3 regions of the Idiomarina sp. HB genome follow, and region 3 is predicted to be linked to each of the others. Evidence: predicted binding sites of a transcription regulator. Region 3 holds the regulator's gene; each other region holds the start of a gene.
What was found. Region 3 encodes FliA, which starts transcription of late flagellar genes. Its sites were predicted from a motif close to CTAAAGNTNNNNNNNNNNNNGCCGATA; they were not measured.
Positions count from the first base shown of each region.

Region 1: VBY75_RS00405 (flagellar protein MotY) is a predicted target of FliA. The motif match lies at 1,701-1,727, and genes of this name have one in related genera.
Region 2: VBY75_RS00355 (DUF5610 domain-containing protein) is a predicted target of FliA. The motif match lies at 1,414-1,440, and genes of this name have one in related genera.

Region 1 covers NZ_JAYLVU010000001.1:72,207-75,488, reverse strand. The annotation lists gene VBY75_RS00415 (electron transport complex subunit E) at 1-101, shown strand, start outside; gene nth (endonuclease III) at 131-766, shown strand; gene VBY75_RS00405 (flagellar protein MotY) at 772-1,668, opposite strand; gene rnt (ribonuclease T) at 1,797-2,444, shown strand; gene VBY75_RS00395 (peroxiredoxin) at 2,512-3,117, opposite strand; gene VBY75_RS00390 (Grx4 family monothiol glutaredoxin) at 3,275-3,282, opposite strand, start outside.
Region 2 covers NZ_JAYLVU010000001.1:65,067-68,348, forward strand. The annotation lists gene dsbB (disulfide bond formation protein DsbB) at 1-407, opposite strand, end outside; gene fadR (fatty acid metabolism transcriptional regulator FadR) at 551-1,261, shown strand; gene VBY75_RS00355 (DUF5610 domain-containing protein) at 1,497-2,093, shown strand; gene VBY75_RS00360 (zinc-dependent peptidase) at 2,146-2,913, shown strand; gene VBY75_RS00365 (hypothetical protein) at 3,083-3,282, shown strand, end outside.
Region 3 covers NZ_JAYLVU010000001.1:1,071,260-1,074,541, forward strand. The annotation lists gene VBY75_RS05330 (protein phosphatase CheZ) at 1-636, opposite strand, end outside; gene cheY (chemotaxis response regulator CheY) at 650-1,033, opposite strand; gene VBY75_RS05340 (RNA polymerase sigma factor FliA) at 1,071-1,796, opposite strand; gene VBY75_RS05345 (MinD/ParA family protein) at 1,789-2,661, opposite strand; gene flhF (flagellar biosynthesis protein FlhF) at 2,718-3,282, opposite strand, start outside.

The DNA.
Region 1 (3,282 bases), 1.0 Mb from region 3:
TTGGCATGGGCTTTATCATTGCCCTGAAAAACAAGATTGACGCTGTGCGGAGTGCCCGTGCCGAGAAGAAAACCGTTACCCGGGCACGGGTCACGGCCTAATAAAAAAACACAAATAAAAACGAACTCTTATGAATAAAAACAAGCGCTACGAAATTTTGAGTCGGCTGCGGGACAATAACCCGAACCCAACAACTGAACTGGAATATAACTCCCCTTTTCAGCTGTTAATTGCAGTCTTGTTGTCCGCTCAGGCAACCGACGTGGGTGTGAATAAAGCCACCCGTAAACTATTCCCTGCCGCACCTACCGCTGAAGCCATGCAGGCCCTGGGAGTAGATGGAATAAAAGAATACATAAAGACCATTGGTTTGTTTAACTCCAAAGCCGAAAACGCTTACAAAACCTGCAAAATTCTGGTGGAAGAATACGGTGGCAAAGTACCGGAAGACCGGGCCGCGCTGGAAGCTCTTCCGGGTGTTGGCCGAAAAACGGCAAACGTGGTTTTAAATACGGCTTTTGGCTGGCCCACTATCGCAGTCGACACGCATATATTTCGGGTGTCTAACCGCACCAAACTAGCCCCCGGTAAAAACGTTAAAGAAGTGGAAGAAAAACTGATAAAAGTGGTGCCGGCTGAGTTTAAAGTAGACGTGCACCACTGGTTAATCTTGCACGGACGTTATACCTGCATAGCCCGTAAACCAAGGTGTGGTTCCTGCGTCATAGAAGACTTGTGCGAATTTAAAGAAAAGACCAGTGACTGAGCCTTTTACAGCTCAATCATGGGTGGTTTGCTTAACTGCACAATAACACGGCGGTTGATCTGACGGTTTAACTCGCTGTCATTCGATTTAATCGGCCGGTCTTCACCGTGAGCAACGGTTTTAATACGCTCCGCATCTATACCCCGTTCGACGAAAAACTGCTGAATTTCTTTCGCCCGCTCCTCAGTTAATTCTTTGTTCGGGCCTCGCGCGCCAAGCGAATCGGTATAAGCGTCGACTAAAACCAGTTCCAAATCGTTATCCACCTGCAGGTAGTCACTAATTTGTTTTAGCTTACGCTGCGACGCAACAGTCAACTTTTCGCTTTCGGCTTCGTGGTTCAGCACCGTATACGCAATGTCGTCAAAACTGAACGGTAATAACGCATTAACACAGCTCATGAAGTCATCGTAAGCACGGCGGAAGTTCACTGAAGAAATAGAGACAGCAACTTCATCGCGGTTGTTATACCAGTCGTTGTAAAAGAATGTCGGGTAACGCCCTTTTTCCAGCTCACTCAATAAGGTCCAGGCCAGTTGCTTCTGCAGCTCGCCATCAAACTGCTTATAGAGCTTCATGTCGCCAATACGGTAACTGGACTCGCCTGGCTGCCAGCGCGGCGGAACGGACTCAATGGCAGACACACCATAGCTGTCCGGTAACTTGCGCATTTCCATTTTCATACGTAAGTTGAGCTCTTTACTCGCCTCGCTTTGAAAGCGCACCTTACCGTAACGGGGAATCTCATGCTCCATTTCACAGGCTAAACGGTTCTCTTCGCTTACCTGCCAAGCGGAGTTATCCAGGTTTGCACTGTAGTGCCTGACTGAGTTTGCCTGCGCCTGCCCAATTGATAGCAGCACAGAAGCTGAAACAGCAGTCAACATCGGCCAATTTTTCATAAGCGCCCCTGATTTATTTCTGATACGTCTGTTATCGGCACGCATTGCCGTTGCTTTAGTATTTCTGCAAGCAGAGCGTGATGATCTTTGGCATAATAGCGTTATCTTTAAGACACTACGGAAATTCTATGTCAGACAGCTCTAACTCGCTTATGAAGCAACGTTTTCGCGGATACATGCCCGTCGTGGTCGATGTCGAAACAGCGGGGTTTAACGCAAAAACCGATGCGTTACTGGAAATAGCTGCCGTCTTGCTGGATTTCGATGACAATGGTCTGTTAAAGCCCGTGGACTCTGTTCATTACCATGTACAGCCTTTCGAAGGCGCCAATATTGAACAGGCAGCTATCGACTTTAACGGCATTGATCCGCACTGCCCATTACGCGGCGCGGTAGAGGAAGGTGAAGCCCTGCGTGAGCTTTTCAAACCCATTCGTAAAGCGCAGAAAGCCGCGGGTTGTCAGCGTTCAGTTTTAGTCGGACACAACTCAAACTTTGATCACGGTTTTGTTATGGCCGCCGCCGAACGTGCTAGTTTAAAACGTAACCCGTTTCACCCTTTTGTCAGTTTTGATACCACGTCGCTTGCGGCAATGACCTTAGGGCAAACCGTACTGATTAAAGCATGTCAGGCAGCCGGTATTGAGTTTGACAGCAAACAAGCACACTCAGCCTTATATGACACCGAACGCACCGCAGAGCTCTACTGCTGGATGATCAATCGCTGGAAAGAACTCGGTGGCTGGCCACCTGAGTCTCGTCAGGACAACAGTTAATCCGAGTACAAATTTCAGACATAAAAAAAGCCGCTCAAACGAGCGGCTTTTTCGATTCAGTAAACGCTTACAGTTTGTCAGCGTTTTTAGACAGGTAAGAAGCAACGCCTTCTGCGTTTTCTTTCATGCCTTCTTTACCTTCTTCCCAGCCTGCAGGGCAAACTTCGCCGTGTTTCTGGTGGAAGTTCAGCGCGTCAACCATACGCAGCATCTCGTCGATGTTACGGCCTAATGGCAAGTCGTTAACCACCTGGTGGCGAACCATACCGTCTTCATCAATTAAGAATGAACCACGGAATGCAACACCGGCTTCTGGGTGTTCAACGTCGTACGCTTTACAAATGCTGTGACGAACGTCAGCAACCAATGGGTATTTCACCTGACCGATACCACCAGCGTCAGTTGACGTGTTACGCCATGCACTGTGAGTAAACTGAGAGTCAATTGAAACACCAATAACTTCTACGCCACGCTTTTTGAATTCGTCTAAGCGCTTATCAAATGCGATTAGCTCAGAAGGACATACGAAAGTGAAGTCCAACGGGTAGAAGAAAACAACAGCTTTTTTGCCTTTGATAGCGTCTGACAGTTTAAAATCTTCAACAATTTCACCTGAACCCAATACTGCTGCTGCAGTAAAATCAGGTGCTTTACGACCTACTAATACAGACATCGATTCTCTCCATTTAATGTTGAGTGTTAAAGCTTCACCCGTAGTGATGGGGATCCCTAAATAAAAAAACAAGGGCATCCGTCAATTTCACTACAGATTGTCTACTGTTTGCTTAAACTTTATTCAGCCGAAGGCTGCTTATTCCGCTGAAGGCTCTTTACTCAG
Region 2 (3,282 bases), 1.0 Mb from region 3:
CAGTCAATGTCACCGCATAAGCCGGGGGCGGCAAAAAGCCCGGGCATCCATTCATGCAGCGGTGCCCAGCCAGGGAAGTTTGGCGCGCTTTCACACACGGCAAAAAATGCGTTTTTTGAAGTCTGTAAGTCCCAGTGATCGTAAGCAATGAGCAAACCCTGGTAACTGCTGTAAAGCCAGCCAATTAAAGCCGCCCAGCGAGTTAACCAAAAGCCCGAACCAAACAGGCCAACAATGGCAGCCAGGCCAATGCCGACCACTGCCATACGCTGATACACGCATTTGACGCAGGGCTCTAAACCCAGAACCATCTGGAAATACAACGCTGCCGCTAACAGTCCCGAACATCCCAAAAACAATAATAACCAGGCAAAAGGTTTGTTAGGCCACTGACCCACAGATAGCATGGTGATTTTCCTTAAGAAACTGTAAAAACGTAGAAACCATACCCAAATAGCTTGGTGTTGTCGATATAAAGCCAGAAGTTATCTTGTCCGACCTCACAGAAGACTGCTAGAATCCTTCTATTAGTCAGTACACAGGCGGGAATATGATAATAAAAGCTAAAAGTCCGGCGGGTTTTGCCGAGGAGTACATCGTAAAATCTATCTGGAACGGGCATTTTGCACCGGGCACTATCTTACCCGCAGAGCGTGAGCTGTCTGAACTTATTGGTGTTACACGAACCACTCTGCGTGAAGTGCTACAGCGTCTGGCACGTGACGGTTGGCTGACCATTCAGCACGGCAAACCCACCAAAGTGAACAACTTTTGGGAAACCTCCGGCCTGAATATTTTAGAAACCCTGGCACGTTTGGACGAAGACGGTATGCCGGAGCTTGTGGATCAGCTGTTATCTGCGCGCACCAATATTAGTGCTATTTATATTCGTGCCGCTATTCGTCATAACCCACAGCGGGTTATTGAGCTACTGGAGCCCACCAGTGAGCTGGAAGACAACGAAAAGACCTTTGCCGAGTTCGATTACCAGTTAAACCACGACTTAGCTATGGCCTCCGGCAACCCTATTTACGTGTTGGTACTAAACGGCTTTAAAGGTCTGTACGCACGTATTGGCCAGTACTACTTTTCATCGTCAGAAGCTCGCCAGTTAGCACGCGACTACTACGCCGACCTAATTGCCGTAGCGCGCGAAGGCGACTACAACGAGTCGGTAAATCTGGTTCGCCGGTACGGTTATGAGTCCGCTGAAATTTGGCATGGCCTGCGTGGTGATATGCCGAATGACTTGGTGGATTGATTAGGGGAGCTTTTTCAGTTTTGTTGATAAAGCCTAATTTCTTATTATTTAGTGCCTGATGACTCTTACTGAGTTGTCAGGCATTTTTTATGCTCGCTTTATTTCCTTTCGGTTAAAAATCCATAGGTTCACAGCACCATTTTAATAAAAGCCTAAATTTTAACCACTACCTGCCGATAACCAGTTACGGGCTATACTAAAATCAAGTTATAGTCGACTTATCAGGAACAACATCATGTCAATTATCTCAGGCAATGGCACTTCTGTAGCGGGCGTTGGTAAGCAAAACGCTAATAGCGTAAAAGCGGATGATAATCGCAATACGAAAGAGGTCGCTCCAAATTCCAGGCAGGCACAAAACGAAGCCATTTTACGTGCCCATGAGAGAGTATCGCTTAGCAGCAATAATGATGCCCTAAGCTTGCTGTATAAAACGGCACTGGAAGGCATTAATACTGAGCTAGAGCCGGTAATGGGCAAAAATGCGGTGAAGAAAACCTATGAGTCCGGCACGGATACTTCTCCCAAAGCAACGGCGGATCGTATTGTTTCTTTTGCGACCAACTTTTACAGTCGCTATAAAGAAATCAATGCAGGCGAGTCTGAAGAAGAAACCCTGAACAAGTTTATGGAAATTATTCGTGGTGGTATCGAAACGGGCTTTAAAGGCGCTAAGGATATTCTTACCAGCTTTCAGGTGTATGAAGGTGATGTTGAAAGCGATGTCGATAAAACCTATGAGCTGGTTATGAAAGGTCTGGATAACTTTCGTGAAAAAATGCTGGAACTGGCTGCCGAATCTGAAGAGTCTGATAGCGGCGTTGAGGATTAACCTCAGTGCTTTTATAGTGCGTACATGGAAAGAAGTATGGCCGTAACAACAGATGTTTAAAAGACTGCGTACGTGGTTTGAAAACCGGCGCATTAAAAAAATGGGCTTCACAGAAAGCGAGTGGGAATCCGCAGTTGCTGACTGGCCCGTTGTGGCGCGATACAAAGGTGCTGAGCGTGATGCACTGCGGGATATGACTCTTCGCTTTTTGGTTCGTAAAAACTTTGCTTCAGGCAGCGGCTTCCAATTCAACGACGCTATGTGCCTTAAAATAGCAACTATGGCCTGCGTACCTGTTTTGCACCTTGGGTTAGATTGGTACGATCACATCTATAGCATTATTCTTTATGAAGGCGACTTTGTACCTAATCGTCCTTACCGTAGTGACGACGGTGTTGTTCACGCTCATAGCCCGGGGCTAAGCGGCGAGGCCTGGTTGCAAGGCCCGCTGATTCTTTCATGGCAGTCGGTGTGTCATACAGGCCCTCATTCCCGTCACGGAAAGGCCGCGAACGTTGTCATACACGAATTTGCGCACAAGCTTGATATGTTGCGCGATGGTGCCAATGGCGCGCCACCCATGCATCCCGATATGAAGCCCGGAGAATGGCACGATATTTTTTCAGCGGCCTGGGAAAGGCTGCAGAGTGACTCAGTTCATCACAGACCGTTACCACTAGACGGTTACTCGTTAACCAGCCCGGCTGAATTTTTTGCCGTCTGCAGCGAGACTTTTTTTGAAGACCCAGAAACGATGAAAGAGCATATGCCGAAGGTCTACCGGTTATTGTGTCAATTCTACCGCCAGACTCCTTGTTAATTACTCTGCGCTAACGCTCACTTCCATAGCAATATGCTCACTGTCACTCTGCACGCTAAAGACTAAAGTTATAGTTTTAGTGTTTATTGTGTTAATTGAATAATAGGTCTATAACTAATCTCAATATGGCAACATTGGAGCTCGATAGAGCAACAATATAGAGGGCAATATGAAACTGACCGTATTGGCTGTTTTATCAACAGTTGTTGCTGGATGTACGAGTGCACCAACTGATATTAGTGTCGATGCAAGTGCAGCGAAGACATTTTCTGTGAAGAAAATTACTGACAGTAGTAAGTCGACGAAACAACTCGATCAAGAAAATCAGGAATTGATCGAGGCAAAGCTTGCCGAAGTACTGAATTTTTG
Region 3 (3,282 bases):
ATCAGGCGTTGAGGTTGCTGCCTTACGGCGCTCTTCTTCTTTACCGAATATTTTGAGTAGCTCAATTAAGTTCTTTTCAACGTCTTCAACTAACTGAATAACCCGGCGAATGACTTGCCCGGTAATATCCTGAAAGTCCTGAGCCATCAATACTTCAGTCATCAACCCATGCACTTGTGGCATGTTTTCACCACAGCGCTTAAGTACGTCATCGACCTGATGGCATAAAGACTTGAATTCATTTAACTCAATATCGTTACTCATCAGCCTGTTCCAGGCCGGCATGACCTTCTCTACACGCTGATGCATCTCATCTGCTAACGGCAGGCAAGCCTCTACCGCATCCATTGTTCTATTGGCTGCGTCTTCGGTTTTCTCAATGACATACAACAAACGGTTTTGCGCATCAGGAAGATCATCTTGTGTCATTTGCACAATGCGAGGGTCTACCTGAAAGTCCTGAAGTGCTTCGTGGAGGTCGCGTGTTAACTGGCCGACAGAGGTAAACAACTTGTCGTTACGACGGTTGTAAACGTCTTCCAGTAATTGATTTGCCTGCTGCTGCTTCCCGTCTTCAAGCAAGGCTACGAGTTCCTTGGCTTGCTCCAGAGAAATATCATGGGCGTTATCAGACATAGTCATTCGCCCTTTAGCTAATACGTTCGAAAATCTTGTCGAGCTTTTCTTTCAACGTTACGGCTGTAAACGGTTTTACGATGTAACCATTAACCCCCGCTTGTGCGGCCATGATGATTTGCTCACGCTTAGCTTCGGCCGTTACCATCAATACCGGTAAATGCGCCAGGTTATCGTCCTTGCGAATTTCACGTAGCAAGTCAATTCCCTGCATACCGGGCATGTTCCAATCGGTTACGACAAAGTCGAAATCACCGTTCTGCAACATGGGTAAAGCCGTATTACCGTCATCAGCTTCCTGAATATTGGTAAAGCCAAGATCACGAAGTAAATTCTTAATGATTCGTCTCATTGTAGAAAAGTCATCCACAACAAGAATTTTCATATTTTTATCCAAAGCACCCTCCACTGAGGCTCTCGATTACCACCAAAGTTTATTCAACCCAATTTTGCATTCGCGACTTCAGCCGCAACATTGCCTGACTGTGAATCTGACTGACACGTGATTCACTCACGCTCAGCACTTCACCTATCTCTTTTAAATTCAATTCTTCGTCATAATACAACGAAAGCACCAAGGCTTCACGTTCTGGTAACGATGAAATTGTCGAAACCAATGCTTTATGAAACGCAGCGTTCTCAACATCTCGTTGTGGCTCATAAGCTGAACCTGTGACCTGCTCTGGCATTAACGCATCTTCTGACACGCCAAGATCTTCAATTCCAACAATTCGTCCTGAACTCACATCCCGCAAAATATGGTGGTATTCATCCATACCCATATTCAGTTTTGCGGCTACTTCTGTATCTTTTGCGTCCCGCCCGGTCTCGTTTTCAACCTGGCGAATGGCTTCCAGCACACGTCTGTGGTTACGGTGTACTGAGCGAGGGGCCCAATCGCCGCGACGAATTTCGTCCAGCATTGCACCACGAATGCGAATGCCGGCAAAAGTTTCGAAGCTGGCACCTTTGCTGTTATCAAAGTTACGCGCAGCTTCTAGTAAGCCAATCATGCCTGCCTGTATTAAATCATCCACTTGCACGCTGGCGGGTAGTCTCGCCATCATGTGGTGGGCAATACGCTTAACCAGTCCGGTATGCTGCTCAATAATGGCATTCCGGTTGTCAGCGGTGGCGGCATAAACGGCAGCTTTATTCATTGGCAACATCCCGCTTACTCTCGTTATCGGCAGAAGTTATCAATTGTTCAAGGAAAAATTCTAAATGTCCTCCGGCTTGAGCCGGAACGGGCCAGTCCAGCGCCTTCTTAGCCAGTGCTTTTATCGCTAATGACGCCGGCGATTTAGGGTAAGCCATGACAAAGGATTGCTGTTTCCGCACGGCTAAACGCAAGTTTTCATCGAAAGGAATAATTGCTGCCAGCTCCAGCGCAACATCTAAGAACCGGTCGGTAACCTTAGTGAGCTTATTGAACAGTACTTGCCCGTCACGCATATTGCGCACCATATTGGCAACTACTTTGAATTTGAAAAGCCCCTGCTCACGGCTCAATACTTTAATAAGAGCATAAGCATCGGTAATCGATGTTGGTTCATCGCAAACTACGACTAGCACGTCCTGTGAGGCTCGGGCAAAACTGACAACGGTGTTACCTATGCCAGCTGCAGTATCCACAATCAGCACGTCATAATTACCCTGTAACTGGCTAAACGCTCTAATTAAACCGGCATGCTCAGATTCACTGAGATCCACCATCGAACGTGTACCAGACGTTGCCGGAACAATTTTTATTCCCGCAGGGCCTTCTATCAGAATATCTTCCAGTTCACACTGGCCGCTTAACACATGAGAGAGATTACGCTCAACACGAAGACCCAACATCACATCGACGTTAGCCAGGCCTAAGTCGGCGTCCAGCACCAATACTCGTTTGCCCTGCTTTGCCATTGCAATAGCCATATTCAGCGACACATTGGTTTTACCCACGCCACCTTTACCACCGGTTACCGCAATAACTTTTACTTTTGATTGTTTCATTCTTCGCAGACCGCTTGCTTGATCCATCGGGCGTATCTCTTTTCTGACTAAATTGACAACAGCTTCATATTACTTCGGCTCATTCAGCGAGAAAACGCCGCATTCCAATACGATTTTGGCACGTCTGACACTGAGGAACAAATGCTTTTATCAAGCAAACGCTCGGCCTCCGCTACCATAAAGTTCGCATCGGCAACACGAATGTCTTCAGGAACCTGCTGACCATTGGTTAAATAGCCTACTGGTAAGCCATGCTCAATAGCCACGCTGATACTCTCACCTAAACTTAAGCATTCGTCCAGCTTGGTAAAAATGCAACCGGATAAAGGCAAGGTTTTAAACTGCTTAACAGCATCCATCAATACCTGATTCTGTGATGTCGCTGAAAGTACCAGATATGGGCGAATACGCAGTCTTGAATTCTGGATAAGCTGACTTAACTGCTCGCTCAAACGCTTGTCGCGTTGGCCCATGCCGGCCGTATCAATTAAAATTAAGCTCTTCTGGCGCAGTGAAAGTAACGCATCTGCCAGCTCTTGCGCATTTTTAGCAACTTTTACCGGACACCCTATTATACGACCATAGGTTTGTAATTGTTCACTGGCACCAATACGGAAGGTATCCGTAGTAATTAATGCCACTTTATCC